Regions from separate parts of the Sulfitobacter sp. M368 genome, predicted to be linked through region 1. Evidence: riboswitches for the same ligand, from Rfam matches in the RefSeq annotation. Region 1 holds a riboswitch; the other holds the start of a gene.
The links. Region 1 has a riboswitch for cobalamin ahead of K3754_RS03735 (aromatic ring-hydroxylating dioxygenase subunit alpha). Riboswitches for the same ligand answer to the same signal wherever they lie in the genome.
Positions count from the first base shown of each region.

Region 2: it holds a riboswitch for cobalamin, as region 1 does, so the genes downstream of both, K3754_RS18575 (CbtB-domain containing protein) here and K3754_RS03735 (aromatic ring-hydroxylating dioxygenase subunit alpha) in region 1, are expected to answer to the same signal.

Region 1 covers NZ_CP081113.1:721,291-729,306, forward strand. Annotated here, with positions in the region: gene K3754_RS03715 (condensation domain-containing protein) at 1-633, shown strand, start outside; gene xylB (xylulokinase) at 682-2,112, opposite strand; gene xylA (xylose isomerase) at 2,310-3,605, opposite strand; gene K3754_RS03730 (LacI family DNA-binding transcriptional regulator) at 3,624-4,661, opposite strand; cobalamin riboswitch at 5,253-5,462, shown strand; gene K3754_RS03735 (aromatic ring-hydroxylating dioxygenase subunit alpha) at 5,576-6,802, shown strand; gene K3754_RS03740 (hybrid-cluster NAD(P)-dependent oxidoreductase) at 6,808-7,884, shown strand; gene K3754_RS03745 (DUF4214 domain-containing protein) at 7,924-8,016, opposite strand, start outside.
Region 2 covers NZ_CP081113.1:3,760,833-3,768,848, reverse strand. Annotated here, with positions in the region: gene pncB (nicotinate phosphoribosyltransferase) at 1-487, shown strand, start outside; gene K3754_RS18580 (DMT family transporter) at 484-1,380, opposite strand; cobalamin riboswitch at 1,525-1,743, shown strand; gene K3754_RS18575 (CbtB-domain containing protein) at 1,779-1,949, shown strand; gene K3754_RS18570 (CbtA family protein) at 2,157-2,834, shown strand; gene K3754_RS18565 (hypothetical protein) at 2,836-3,354, shown strand; gene K3754_RS18560 (DUF1636 domain-containing protein) at 3,426-3,800, shown strand; gene cobW (cobalamin biosynthesis protein CobW) at 3,797-4,831, shown strand; gene cobN (cobaltochelatase subunit CobN) at 4,835-8,016, shown strand, end outside.

The DNA.
Region 1 (8,016 bases):
TTAAACGCGCAGGCCCAAGCGGTGGGCACAACGGCGTTCATGCTGGCCAACACAGCTTTTATACAGACTGTGGCGCGGGCAGGGGATGTTGAGGATGTGCTTTATTCGCTAACCCTCGGACGTCACGACAACCGCCTGTTCCAATACGCGGGTCATCATGCGTTGCACCCCTTGATGCGTTTTCGGCATCGTGAGGGTCAACCGGTTGTCGAGGCCGCGCAAAACCATGCGCGGCAATGGCGCGAGACTTTGGATCATCTGCCGGCGATTGCCGCCCGGCGTGAAGGGACATGGGACCGCAGGTTGCTCGACGCAGGCAGTTATCCCCGCCAGATTACAACCGGCAGCCGGATGCCCCTGAATGGCAATCGCCAACCCCCTGACGCCGTGGCGCAGCCTTCGGCAGACGGCACCGTTCGCATCTGGTCAATGGAATTGAGTGAGATTGCTATGCCGCATTATCCGGGTGATTTTGATGAGCTGGTTCTGCGGGCCGAATTTGAGCCGGGGCGCAGTGCGCTGCAATTCAGATATGACGCGGACGCCTATAGCGAGGATGAGATCGCGGGACTTGCCCAAGACACATTCGCCCGATTGGGGTTAAAGGTGGGCGCAACCCATAGGTTTGTCTAACGGGCGAGCGGCGCTGCTGCCTTTTTCGCAGCTTTTCTCGATCTGCCGCTATGGGAGCGCCGGAAAGACGTCACGGAACAGGTGTTGCCGCTCTGCATAGGCTGCGGCCAAGGCAGGGTCCGGGGTGATACGTTCCTGCAACTGCGGGGTTTGGAATACATCGTTCATCCCGGTTGCGGCCATGGCGAGGCGGGCCGCCCCAAGGGCTGCACCTTGTGATCCGCTTGCTGGAACTTTCAGTATCAGACCCGTCGCGGCGGCAATCATGTTGAGCCATGCCTTGGATTGGCTGCCGCCACCGGCAACCCATGCGCTTTCCAACTTGGCGCCGCTTCCATCGATGGCGCGGCGACAGTCACTTAATGCAAAGGCCACGCCTTCCATCACGGCTTGGGTCATTTCGGTCAGCCCGTGTTGGCGCTTGAGGCCAAGGAAACTGGCAGAAGCATCGGGCGCGTTGTGAGGTGTGCGTTCGCCCGACAGATAGGGCAGGAATGTCACGGGCGAGGGGGCGCTGGGCAGATCGTCGATGGCGTTTGTCAGATCTTTGGCAGATTGGCCCACCAAGTCAGCAAGCCAATTCAGGCTGTCGGTGGCCGACAAGATAACACCCATCTGGTGCCAAGTGTCTGGCACCGCGTGGCAAAAGCTGTGGACGGCAGATTGCGTGTTGGTGGCATAGTGATCCGTTGTGGTGAACAAGACACCGGAGGTGCCAAGCGAGACAAAGGCATCGCCCGGTTTGGTGATGCCCAGACCGCAGGCTGTCGCGGCATTGTCGCCGCCGCCGCCCGCCACAACGACAGGGCCAACGCCCCATGCACTGGCCAGTTCAGGCCGCAGATTTCCAGCCGCTCCGGACCCCTCGACAAGGGTGGGCATATAGCTGCGATCCATCCCTGTTGCCGCAAGCAGAGCATCGGACCAATCGCGTTTGCCCACATCGAGCCACAGCGTGCCAGCGGCATCGGACATTTCCGACATATGCTGCCCGGTCAGCCAAAGACCAACGTAGTCTTTGGGCAAAAGTACCTTGCGGGTCTCGGCAAAGATCTCGGGCTCGTTCTGGCGTACCCATTCAAGTTTCGGGGCGGTGAAACCCGCCATGACGATATTCCCGCCAATTCCTCGAAAATCGGCGCGGGCCTCCAGGGCTTCGCATTCTGCGCCAGACCGCCCGTCATTCCACAAGATTGCCGGGCGCAATGGTTTGTCCGCTTTGTCCAGCAAGGTTGCGCCATGCATCTGACCCGATACCGCAATGCCTTTCAGCGCGGCAAACGCCCGGGGCGCAGTTGCACGCACGGCGGCGATGGCATCATCGCAGGCAGAAATCCATGTGTCAGGATCTTGTTCTGACCAATTGGGGTGGGGGCGCTGCACGGTGAGCGGCGCATGCCCTTCGGCCACGGGGTTTTGCGCCTCGTCGATCAGAAGCGCTTTGACACCGGAGGTGCCGAGGTCCAGCCCCAAAAACATATCATTTCTCTTTCATCTCTTGGCATCTTGACCGTTTGATCTGCCGGCCAAGACTGTTTCAATTTCCCGCTTGGACCGGGGCCTTAGACGCTCAGGGGCCTATGACCCATATCTGCCGCAGTTTGGGATTGCCGCGCATGTGCTCTGCGACATGACCTCTGATCTTTTTCACTGTAACTCCGGCCGAATGTGCCGCTTCAGACGAAGCGGTTGACGATGTTCTCCAGAATTTCCTGACGGCCCGAACGTGGCTGCGGATCAATCCCATCGGCCTCGACCTGCGCGGCGATGGTTGCCAGATCACTGTCCAGCAAGGCGCCGTGCCCGGCGGTGTCCCATCCCGCATATCGGGCTTTGCGCATCTCCTCCAACGTGCCGTCCTGCAGCATCGCGGCGGCCGCTTTGAACCCGCGTGCGCAGACGTCCATTGCACCGGCGTGGGCGGCAATGAGATCAATAGGATCAAGGGATTGGCGGCGCAGCTTGGCGTCAAAGTTGGTGCCGCCTTTGGTGAACCCGCCCGCCCTGAGCACTTCGTAATAGGCCAATGCGACCTCGGGCACATTGTTGGGAAACTGGTCCGTATCCCAGCCCGATTGGTAATCATTGCGGTTCATGTCGATGGATCCGAAGATGCCCAAAGATGTCGCCAATGCCAGCTCATGCTCAAAGGAATGACCGGCCAAGATCGCGTGACCCTGTTCAATGTTCATTTGAACGTCGTTCTCCAGGCCAAATTCCTTGAGGAAGCCGTAGACCGTGGTAACGTCGAAATCATATTGGTGCTTGGTCGGCTCCTGCGGCTTTGGTTCAACGAGGATCGCACCTTTGAACCCGATCTTGTGCTTGTACTCGACAGCCATCTGCAGGAACCGGCCCGCCTGTTGGCGTTCGCGCTTGAGGTCGGTGTTCAGCAAGGTTTCATAGCCCTCGCGCCCGCCCCACAGAACGTAGTTCTCGCCGCCCATCTTGTGGGTCGCGTCCATGCACAGTTTCACAGTGGCTGCCGACCAGGCAAATACCTCTGGGTCGGGGTTCGTGGCGGCGCCTGCCATGAAGCGGCGGTGACTGAACAGATTGGCGGTCCCCCACAGCAGCTTGGTTTTGCCGTTTTCCATCTTGCCCGTCAGGTAATCGACCATTTCCTCAAAATTGCGGCGACTCTCGGCAAAGGTTGCGCCCTCGGGACGGATGTCCGCGTCGTGCCAGCAAAAGAACGGCACGTTCAGCAGGTCAAACATTTCAAAGGCCACGTCGGCCTTCATCCGGGCCAAATCCATCGTGTCGCCAAACCAAGGGCGTTCAAAGGTCTGGCCGCCAAACGGATCACCGCCCGGCCAAGCAAAGGAATGCCAATAGGCCACGGAAAAGCGCAGATGATCTTCCATCCGCTTGCCCATGATCATTTCGTCCGGATCGTAATGACGAAAGGCAAGACCATTGGCATCTGGATCAAACCGCAGGGGGCTGAGGTCTTCGAAAAAAGTGGTCATTTGGGAAGGGCCTTTCTGTCAAAACGGCTCAATGGGAAGATTGTCACGCAAGTAGATCGCTGGGATCAGCTCCGGCGCCGGTGGGGGCGGCAGGTCATCCACAATGGCTTGCAGCAGGGCGAGCGCACGGTTGAGTTCAATCTCGGGGCGCTGGTCGATGGCCACGTCGATGGTGCCGTCTTCCAACGCGTCGCGGGTACAAGTGGAAAGTTCATGAACCACGCAGATGGAAAGGCCATCACGGCCATTCATCCGAACGGCATCCACCAAGCCTTCGTTGCCCGCGCCGACATTATAGATTGCCGTGTAGCCATCGTCACCGCGCAGGCGTTCGGACAACAACGCGCGCATCTGGCGGGGTTGGTCCTTGGTTTCGATCACGGATGTGATTTCGATGCTCGGAAAATCCTGTTTCAGCACCGCTGTGAACCCTTCGATCCGGTCGGAATGGTCGCGCGCATCCAGCGAACCAGCGGTGACAATCACGCGGCCTGCTTTGCCACCGTGGCCCATACCAACCAGACGTGCGGCGGTGCGCCCGGCCTTTTTATTGTCAATGCCGATGTAATGATCACGGCAATCTTGAGGGCCGTCAGAGACCAGTGAGACGACCTTTACGCCCGAGTTGCGCAATGCCACCAATGGCTTGACCGCGGTTCTCTGGCCCAGTCCGACAAAGGCCACGCCGTCGTAACCCGTTTCCGACAGCCCTGAGACGGCGACCTCCAACGCGTGAGCGTCAAAAGCCTCAAATTCAATTACGTCAATGGCGACGCGGGCGGATTTAAGATGCAGTGCCGCCTTTTGCAGTTGTTCATGCATGCGGCCAAAAAAAGCGTGCGAACGGCGCGGCAGGACAAACGCCAGATGATACCCGCGTTTTCTGGATAGGTTGGCGGCAGCAATGTTGCGCACATAGCCCAACTGCGCGACGGCCTTTTCGATCTTTCGGACAGATTTCTCTGCCACGTTTCCGCGCCGGTTCAATACGCGATCAGCGGTCGCAGAGCTGACACCAGCCAGCCGCGCGACGTCATGGAGCGTCGGATTTTTCATTGGACCTCCTCCAATCACCGAAGGCTTGATGACCGTGAGGGATAAGTTGTGCCGTAAAATGATGGACGTCAATCAATTTGTCAGGACTTTTATATGTTGATCAAAGTGTTTGAAAAATTTTTCTCTAATAACAGTCTATTAAGGAAAATATTTGACGGTATAGAAAGAGCCATGTTTGTAATTCGTCAATCATTTTATCCAAATCTGCCTTCGCGAACCTTCGTCTGATTGGCTCGCATCCTTCGCAGGGGACAAAATGCTTGCCGCCTGATTCCAATGTGCCGGCTCGTTCAAGGGGTGCATCGCTTCTCGGAGAATCCTTTGCCTGCCGCAGGCAAATTGTCATTCACCGACCAACTTTGGGGATCGACGACCCGGGCGTGTCGCTGCTTGATCGGCAAAGTGACGTTCCTGTTTTAGCCCACCTCTAGATGTGGGGATCGTGCCTTGCTGAACACAAGATCTGGTGTGGATTCGCTCTTCGTCGCTCTTGATCAAGTGGGGTTTTCTCAGAATCTGCCACATCTGCCTGAGTGTCTTTTCGGGCGCTCGATTGGTCGCAATTTGAAACGACTGACTGCTTAGGGCCGGATTATTTGCAGCTTGTAAGGTGCTGCTTTTCTCAAACCTTGGGGGAGGCGGAGAATTGGGAAGCTGGTGCAAATCCGGCGCTGCCCCCGCAACGGTAAGGAAGGGAAGGTCGCAACCAAACGCCACTGAGAGAGGACCTCGGGAAGGCGATGCGACCGTGCCATTGGCACCTTCCAAGCCCGGAAACCAGCCTTGCAAAACGTCAATCCGCGGGCGGCGGTGCAGGCGCTGGCTTGGGTGCACGTCCTCCTTGTGGCGCCCACCCCCGCGCTGTGCTGCCGATCGCTCCAGCAACGCCGCGCCCAGCGGCCGGGAAGCACAAGATGAACAACGATATCAATGCATTGCTTGCGGGACGCCAGATCGGTCACGCGTTGGAGCAACCGTTCTACAATGATCCGGCGGTGTTTCAGACCGATCTTGAAACGATCTTCTACCGTGATTGGTTGTTTGCGGTCGCGGCCTGTGAGTTGGAAAAGCCGGGCAGCTATGTCACCCACACCGTTGGTGCCTATCGCGTCATCATCGTTCGCGGTGCGGATGGCCAGATTCGCGCGTTCCACAACTCCTGCCGCCACCGTGGATCGGTGATTTGTACCGCCGCCAAAGGCAACGCGCCAAAGCTGGTCTGCCCCTATCATCAATGGACCTATGAGCTGGACGGTTCACTTCTATGGGCGCGTGACATGGGACCGGACTTTGACCCTTCCAAACATCGTTTGAAGTCGGTGCACTGCCGCGAGCTGGCTGGGCTGGTTTACATCTGTCTGGCGGACGAAGCGCCCGATTTTGACAGTTTTGCAGAACTGGCCGCGCCTTATCTGGAACCCCATGATCTGGGCAATGCCAAGGTGGCGTTCGAAAGTTCGATCATCGAGAATGGCAATTGGAAGCTGGTCTGGGAAAACAACCGCGAGTGCTACCATTGCGGTGGCAACCATCCGTCGCTGTGCCGAACCTTCCCCGATGATCCATCTGTCACCGGAATTGAAGCTGGCGACACGCCACCTGCCTTGGCCGCGCATTTCCATCGTTGTGAAGCAGCGGGCATCCGGTCGGATTTCCAGCTGGACGCAGGTGGCCAATACCGGCTTGCGCGGATGCCACTGAAAGAAGGCGCCAAAAGCTATACTCTGGATGGAAAAACCGCCGTGCGCCGCTGGTTGGGCCGCGTGCCATTTGATGATGCTGGCACCTTGCTGAAGTTCCACTATCCCTCGACGTGGAACCATTTTCTGCCGGATCATTCCATCATCTTTCGTGTAACACCCGTGAGCCCGACGGAAACCGAAGTCACCACCAAATGGCTGGTGCACAAAGAAGCGGTTGAGGGCGTGGATTATGACCTGAAACGTTTGACCGAGGTCTGGATGGCCACCAATGACGAAGACCGCCGCGTTGTCGAAGACAATCAAAAGGGTATCAATTCGCCGGCCTATACACCCGGTCCCTATTCGCCAACGCAGGAATCCGGCGTTGCGCAGTTTGTCGATTGGTACTGCGCGACCCTGTCCGCGCGGCTCGCCCCTAAATCACTTGCGGCGGAGTAGGCGTAATGAACGATATGAGCAACAAACCCATGCGCGGGACATGGACCGATGATGAAATGCTGGAATGCGTTTCGGTCATTCCGGAAATGCCGAATGTGGCCAGCTTTACCTTTCGTGCGCCATCTGGTGCGCTGTTCGACTATCAACCGGGGCAGTTTCTGACGCTTGAACTTCCTGTGCCGGGCGGCACGGTGCACCGGACCTATACGATTTCGTCTTCGCCCTCGCGGCCCCGGTCCATCACCATCACCGCCAAAGCGCAGAGCGACAGCATCGGCACACGCTGGATGCTCGATAACCTCAAGCCCGGCGTGCGGCTCAAGGCGTTTGGTCCGGCGGGTCTTTTCACCCATGCGGACAGCAAGGCCGACAAATATCTGTTCATTTCGGCAGGCTCCGGCATCACCCCGATGATGTCGATGACCACCTGTTTGTGGGATGAAGGCACGGATCTGGATGCCGTGTTCATCAATTGCGCCCGCGTGCCTTCGGAAATCATTTTTCGTGAGCGGCTTGAGCAGATGGCCAGCCGCGCACCGGGGCTGGAAGTGAAATTTGTCGTAGAGGCGCCCGATCCCTATGCACCATGGACCGGGTATCAGGGTATGTTCAACCAGCTGATGCTGGGGCTGATGGCCCCCGATTATCTGGAGCGCGAGGTCTATTGCTGCGGGCCGGAGCCGTTCATGCAGGCTGTGCGCGACGCGCTGGCGGGGCTTGGCTTTGACATGGACCACTATCATCAGGAAAGCTTTGGCGCACCTGTTGAGGTAGAGGCGGATCAGCCTGATCTGGATGATGTGGTCCCGGATGAGGAGAGCACTGCGGAAGTCTACTTCGCGCAGTCGGACGTGCGTCACAAATGCACCGAAACCGATACTGTTCTGGCCGTGGCCCGGGCGGCAGGGCTGAACATCCCGTCGGGCTGTACTTTCGGGGTTTGTGGCACCTGCAAGGTCAAAAAGACCGGGGGTGATGTCCATATGGTCCACAACGGCGGCATCTCGGAGGATGACATTGAGGCGGGATATGTCCTGGCCTGCTGTTCACACCCGATGGGCAAGGTGTCGATCGAGATTTAGGGGATCCCCCTCCGGCCTTGGTGTCGGAGGGGGCGTTCCTCAGACAAAGGCAAAGGGGTCGTCAATCACACCCACAAGCGGCATCAAAAACTCGCCGTCTGTCGGGCCCGTTGCGGAAACGTGAAATGCATC
Region 2 (8,016 bases), 810 kb from region 1:
TGAGCATGAAGGCAACCTGCGGATTATTTTGCCTGATACCTACGGCACCAAGGGTTTTCTCGACAATGCGCCAGATTGGCTTGCGGGCTGGACCGGCATCCGCATCGACAGCGGCGATCCGGCAACCGGCGCGCAAACGGCGATTGATTGGTGGAAGTCACGCGGTGAAGACCCCTTGGAGAAACGGGTGATCTTTTCGGACGGATTGGACGTGGACAAGATCCGCACCCTGCACGCGCAATTTGCGGACAAGGTAAAAGTATCATTCGGCTGGGGTACGCTGTTGACCAATGATTTTCGGGGCCTGGTGCCCAATGACGCGCTTGCGCCGTTCTCGCTGGTCTGCAAGGCGGTGTCGGCCAATGGGCATCCCACGGTCAAACTGTCGGACAACCCGAACAAGGCCATGGGACCGCAAGACCAGATCGACCGATACAAGCGCGTTTTTGGCGTCGGGGAACAGGCGGCAGAGGATGTGGTGGTTTAATCCCCTTCCGCCTGCCTCAACCGCCGTTCGCGCCAGATGATCAGCAACCCGCCGACGATGATCAACAACGCCCCGGGGAAAAGTTCGCCCCATGGGGTTTCATCAAAGAACGCCCAGCCAAAGACAAAAGCGATGGGGATACCGAAATAGCTGAACGGGGCCAGATCGCTTTGTTCGGCCATGCGGTAGGCGGCGATCAGCAACAAAACGGCGGTACCGCCAAAGGCGCCCATCCCGCCGATCCAGATCAGGTCACCGGTGTCTCTGAGCGGCGAAAAACCCGTTGTCAGCACCGCAAGCAAAAGCGCCCCGATTGCCGCCAATGCCGATGAATAAAGGTTGATCAAACCCGTTGGCACATCTGCGTCCATCATCCGTGCTGTGACGCCGGTGAGCGCATAACAGACCGCCGCCGCCAAGGGCAAAAGTGCGGCTGGGGTAAAGGTATCGCGCCCTGGGCCGACCACCAAAATCACACCGACAAAACCCACCAGAACGGCTGCCCACCGCACCGGCCCAACCTTTTCACCCAACAAAACGGCCGCGAGTGCGACCATGAACAACGCATTGGCGTAAGTGATGGTCGATGCGGTGGCAAAGCTGAGCAACCCAAGGGAAAGATAGAAGAAATACTGCGCAAAGGTCAGAACAAACCCGCGAAACAAGGCCAGTTTCCATTGCCGCAGATGCCAACGCCGCCCGGCTTGATGCCATGCTCTTGAGGACCATAGCGCAATCGCGGCGGGGATCAGGCCAAAGAGGTTGCGATATGCCGAAAGTTCCGCCGCACCATAGGGGCCGGACAGGTATTTGATGATCAATCCCATGGAATCGAAAAGGACAAGCGCGATCAATGAATAACATATCGCGAGGGTCGTTCGGCTGAGGTGCATAGGGCTCCGTTCTGGCGGGCACGATTCGCGTGGCGCAGTGCCCGTGGAGAGATTTATCTGCACATTCCACCGATAAGGCCAGCAAAGATGCGTTTTAGGCTGTTGGCTTGTCGCAAATCTACCTTGCCAACGATCTGGTCAAATGCGACATTCGCCGGGCTTGGTGTTCCGAAGCGCGTCCAATCTGGGCGTGGAACCGAACAGGGAATTCAGTAAGGATCCTCCTCGATCCGAAGCCGAAGCCGCCCCCGCGACTGTAAGCGGTGAGCCTGCGCCCAACATGCCACTCGTCCTCGGACGGGGAAGGCGGGCAAAGGCCACGACCCGCGAGCCAGGAGACCTGCCAAGCAAATGAAACGCAATATGCCGTCGGGTGTGACGGTAAGGAGAAAAAGAAGATGACAACAACAACCAAGACACGCGCAATCAGCACATCCCGTTTTGTTCCTGCAGTTTTCGCAGTGGCACTGGGTGTGGCACTGATCACCCTGACCGGCCACGTTCAGGCAGCTGCCCTGCACGATGCGGCACATGATGTCCGCCACGCCACAGGCTTTCCCTGCCACTAAACGCGATTGCGTTCAGGTTTTCTGCGGCCTCACCTTGTTGGGTGAGCCGCTGAGATAGTCTTCCCTTCGCGGGGTTTTTGGCGTTTCCGTATTCTGATTGCTTGGAGTGGCGGCCGTTCAGCGGCTGCTTTCTTTGCGTTATGGCATCCGCTTCCTAAATCCCGCATCTCGCGCCACAGGCGCTCTACCACAAGGATTTAGGTTCCTATGTTGTCCCGCTTTATCATCAGCGCCGTTTTTGCCGGTGCCGCGGCCGGTCTTTTGACCGGTCTTCTACAGCTTGTTTTTGTACAGCCTGTTCTTTTGCATGCCGAACTCTATGAAGGCGGCGATCTCGTTCACTTTGGTGCCGAAGCCGTCAGCGCCCATCCGGAACTGCCGGGATTTGACCTGATGCGCGATGGCCTCAGCGTGATCTTCACGATGCTCACCTATACCGGCTACGCACTGATCTTGATCGGCGCAATGAGCTTTGCCGAAGAGCGCGGCACGCCCATCACGGCCCGTTGGGGAATCCTCTGGGGGGTCGCCGGTTTTGTCGCTTTCCATCTTGCCCCTGGCTTTTCGCTTGCCCCCGAGGTGCCGGGGGTTGCTGCCGCTGACGTGACCGCGCGTCAAATCTGGTGGTTCGCGACCGTGGGCGCCGCGGCGGTTGCTCTTTGGTTGATCGCATTCGGGCGCTCGCCGGTCATGATCTTGATCGCTGCAGCCCTGTTGGCCGCGCCTCACCTGGTCGGTGCACCGGAACCTGACAGCTTCTCCGGACCGGTTCCAACCGAAATCGGTGCCTTGTTTGCCGCCCGTGCATTGGGCGTTGGCTTGGCGGCGTGGGTCATGCTGGGTGCTTTTGCGGCGTATTTCTGGCAGCGCGAAGGGCAAGAGTGACATGAGCCGCACGCTTTCTCTTTTTGTCATAGGTCTCGTTTTCGGTGGCGGTCTGGGTTTCTCGATCGCCGCCGGAAACGGCGTCACATTTGACGGCCATGACCATGCTGACCCGTCCGCCCATGGCGGCGCGATGGATCATGCAGCCATGGGGCACGGCAGCGGCAGTGACCACGAAATGATGCATGACACGCCCATCGACCTGCCTGCCGCAAATGCGCCAACGGTTGCGATGGAATTGACCGCTGACCCGATGGCCGGCCACAACCTGCACATCATCACCAGCAATTTTGCCTATGCCCCGCAGCAAGCCAGCCTTGGCCATGTACCGGGTGAGGGGCACGCGCATGTTTATATCAACGGTGAGAAATTGGGCCGCGTTTATGGCCCTTGGCTGCACATCGCCAGCCTGCCCAAGGGCGAAGTCACGGTCGAGGTCACATTGAACAGCAACGATCACCGGCCCCTGTCGGTGAACGGCACCGCCATTTCCGCCAGCACGACGCTGACGGTGGACTAGGGGCCGCTTGCCCCGATCACATCGGTGGGCTAGGCCGTTCGCCAGCCGCCGAAATTTGAAAGGTCAGTCCCATGACCACGACACTGCATGTTTGCACCACCTGCCGCGCTGGTGAAGTGCTCGAAGAAGACGCCCCGCGCCCCGGCGCGCAGCTCTATGCAGCGCTCATCGAAAAAGGCGCACCTGACGGCGTACAGATCATCGGCGTTGAATGTCTGTCGGCCTGTTCCCAAGGCGCGGCGATTGCCCTGTCCGAACCCGGTAAATGGAGCTACGTCTATGGCCGTCTGACCAAGGCGGATGTGGATGACATCCTTGCCGGTGCAGCCGCCTATGCCGCAACCCATGATGGCCTGGTGCCGTGGCGCGAACGCCCCGTTATTTTCCGCAAGCAAAGCCTTGCGCGTATTCCCTCTCTGACCCTCCCCGAGGAGCCAAAAACATGAACGACCTGTCCAAAATCCCCGTCACTGTGATCACCGGCTTTCTCGGGTCCGGCAAAACCACGCTGATCCGCCACTTGATGACCAATGCGGGTGGTCGCCGCCTTGCGGTGTTGGTCAACGAGTTTGGCACCGTTGGCGTCGATGGCGATATTCTCAAATCCTGCGCGATCCCAGATTGCCCCGAAGAGAACATCGTAGAGCTGGCAAATGGCTGTATCTGCTGCACCGTGGCTGACGATTTTATCCCGACCATCGAGGCACTGATGGAATTGCCGACGCGCCCCGATCACATCCTGATTGAAACCTCCGGTCTGGCCCTGCCCAAACCGCTGCTGAAGGCGTTTGACTGGCCCGCGATCCGGTCCAAGATCACGGTGGATGGGGTCATTGCCCTTGCAGATGCCGAAGCTGTCGCTGCTGGCCGTTTTGCCGCTGACGAACATGCGGTGGATGAACAACGCAAAGCGGACGACTCACTGGACCACGAAACGCCGCTGTCCGAGGTGTTCGAAGATCAAATTTCCTGCGCCGACATTATCCTGATGTCCAAGGCCGATCTGGCAGGTGAGGATGGCTTGTCCAAAGCCCGCGCCGTGATCGAAGCCGAAAGCCCGCGCCAGATCCCGATCTTGCCGATGAGCGAAGGCGTGATTGATCCAAACATCGTACTGGGCCTCAACGCCAAGGCCGAAGACGATCTGGCTGCACGCCCCTCGCACCACGACGGTCACGACGATCACGAACATGACGATTTCGAAACCATCGTTGTGCCAATGCCCGAAGTCGATGATGTGGATGCCCTGGTAGCCGCCATCGAAAAGCTGGCCAACGAACAGCATATTCTGCGCGTCAAAGGCTACGTCGCTGTCACCGGCAAACCGATGCGTTTGTTGGTGCAGGCCGTTGGCGCACGGGTGCGTCAACAGTTTGACCGCCCATGGGGCAGCGATGCGCGGCAGGGCCATCTGGTGGTGATCGCTGAACACGATCACATCGACACCGCAGCCATTCGCGGCGTTTTGGGGGCCTGATCCATGCATGTGGTCTTCCGCGAAAGCCATGGGCTGGAGGATACTGAAACTCCGTTTGATCCGGGGCAAACCCCTGCGGATCTGGTGGTGCTTTCGTTTTCCGACAGCGACCTTGGCGCTTTCGCGGCAGGCTGGCATCGGGGCGGCGGCGTTGAGGGCAAATTGCCGACGTTGCGCCTGTGCAATCTTGTGGCATTGCGCCATCCGGCCTCTGTCGACAACTACGTGGAACAGACCCTAACAGGGGCCAAGGGCATCTTGATCCGTCTGATTGGCGGGGAAAACTATTGGCCCTACGGCATCATGCAAGTACAGGATTTTGCCCGCCGCAATGACATCGCCTTGGCGGTCTTGCCTGCCGATGGCCGCGAAGATCCGGCGCTTGACGCCCATTCGACCTTGCCTGTGTCCACCCTGCGACGGTTGCAGCACCTGTGTGACACCGGCGGGACCGTGGCCGCGCAAGCGGCATTGGCGCAGCTGGCACTCGCGGCGGGTTTCTATGCTGGCCCAGTCAAAGGCACAAAGACGGTGCCGCCCTGCGGTGCCTACGATCCCGAATTGGGCGTGATCCCCTTGCCGGAAGCCGCGGCAAATGTCGTCGCCGTCACCTTTTACCGCAGCTATCTCACGGCCGCTGATACCGCGCCAATCGATCAGTTGATGCAAACACTCCGCGACCGGGGCTTTGCCGCAGTGGGGCTTTTTGCACCCTCCCTGAAGGACGAGACAGGCCGGGCATTCTTACACGATGCCTTGGCCCACTTGAGGCCCGCCGCAATCATCAACGCCACCGCATTTTCCGGGCGCGGCAGTGATGGCACGTCGCCCCTCGATGGCACCGGATGTCCGGTGTTTCAGGTCGCCCTCTCGACCGCGCGGCGCAAGGATTGGGACACATCCGAACGCGGCCTTTCCCCTGCTGATCTGGCCATGCATGTTGTGCTGCCCGAAGTGGACGGGCGCATTTTCACCGGTGTTGTCAGCTTCAAAGCGCCGGACAAGAAAGACCCACACCTGCAATATTCCCGTTTTGCCCATAGGGCAGAGATGGACCGGATCAACGCTGTTGTAGACCGCCTTGAGGGCTGGCACCGGCTGGCCTGCACGCCAATGCAAGACCGAAAACTTGCGCTGGTCCTGTCCACCTATCCCGGACGCGCCGACCAAATTGCCCATGCCGTTGGCCTGGATGCGCTCGCCTCGACAGAGGCGATGCTCACCGCGCTTGGCGAGGCCGGTTACAACACCGCCCAAGCCAGCGGTTTTGGTGAGATCCTGACTCGAGAAACCATCGCGTGGGATATCGCCGATTACACCGCGGCGCTTGCCTCGCTGCCGCAAACTTTGCGCGATGATCTCGCAACAGCATGGGGTGATCCACAGGACGATCCGCTGTTCCGCGACGGGGCTTTCCATTTCCCCGCGCGGGCTTGCGGAAATGCACTGGTGGCGCTGCAACCCGAACGTGGCAGCATAGATGCCCGTGACAGCGATTATCACGATCTCGAACGGGTGCCGCGCCATTCCTATGTTGCGTTTTACCTCTGGCTGCGGACGCAGGGCCATCACGCGCTGATCCATATCGGCGCGCATGGCACCCTCGAATGGCTGCCGGGCAAGGCTGTGGCTCTGTCAGATAATTGCTGGCCCGAGGCGCTGACGGGCGATTTGCCGGTGATCTATCCGTTTATCGTCAATGACCCTGGGGAGGCCGCGCAGGCCAAACGCCGCATTGGCGCGGTGACGCTTGGGCATCTTCCACCGCCAATGAAAGACAGCGAAACACCTGATGGCCTTTTGCAACTGGAACGGCTGCTGGACGAATATTCGACCGCCGATGGTCTGGATCCGGCCCGCCGGGACCGTCTGATTGATACGATCCGGTCCGAGGCCCAGGCCGCCGGTGTGGAAAAGGATCTGGGGCTGGACGATGATGCCAGCGCCGCAGAGGCGATCACCCGCATTGATCGTTTTGTCTGTGACATCAAGGAAAGCCAATATGGCGATGGGCTGCATATCTTCGGCGCGGGGCAGGGCGAGTTTGATGGGCTTCTGACCGCGCTGGATGGCAAGCGGGTCACCTCTGGTCCGTCCGGCTCCCCTTATCGCGGGCGGTCCGATGTTCTGCCAACCGGGCGCAACCTTTATGCCGTGGACCCGCGCAGCGTGCCCAGCCGCGCCGCTCATGCCCAAGGGGTCAAACTGGCCGAAGAGCTGATCCGCCGCCATCTGCAGGACGAAGGGGATTACCCAAAGGGATTGGTCATCGATCTATGGGGCTCCGCCACCATGCGCACGGCTGGTGAAGAGGTTGCCATGGCGCTGCATCTTGCCGGGCTGTCGCCGAAATGGGACGCGGGCAGTGAACGGGTCAATGGCTTTGAAATCCTCCCGCTCGCGTTGTTGAACCGTCCGCGTATCGATGTGACATTGCGGGTGTCCGGCTTGTTTCGCGATATCTTTCCCGGACTGTCGCAATTGTTCGAATCCGGTGCCGCCGCCCTTGCGGACCGCGAAGAAGCGGCGGATATGAACCCCTATCTTGAGCGCAGCCCACGTGTCTTTGGCCCCAAGCCGGGGATTTACGGGATGAATATGGAAACGGCACTGCACGACTATTCGGACGACGGGCGCACTGCCGCGGGGCAGGCGTGGCTGAAGGGTTCGGAATGGGCGATCAACGCCAAGGGCGAGGCCCATCAGAACCGCGCCGCGCTGGAGCGGCGTTTGCACAAGGCGGATGGTTTCGCCCATGTGCAGGATCTTCTTGAAAGCGATGTTTTGCTGGCCTCTGACTATGCCAGCCACGAGGGCGGATTTGCCGCCGCGATGGCCCATCTGGGCGCGGACAAGCCTGCGATGTACCATGTCGACAGCACCCGTCTGAATGCCCCCAAGGCCCGGACCATGCCCGAAGAGATTGCCCGCGTGGTCCGTGCCCGCGCCGCCAATCCCGCGTGGGCCAGCGGTATGATGCGTCACGGGTTCAGAGGCGCGGCAGAGGTCGCGGCAACCCTCGACAATCTGGCGGCCTTTGCACATTTGACCCGCGATGTGCCGGGGCATCTGTTTGATCTTTACTACGACGCTACGCTGGGCCGCGATGATCTTGTCGCCTTTATGCAGGAGGAGAATCCGCTGGCACTCGAAGAGATGCGCAACCGGTTTGCCGCCCTGCGTGA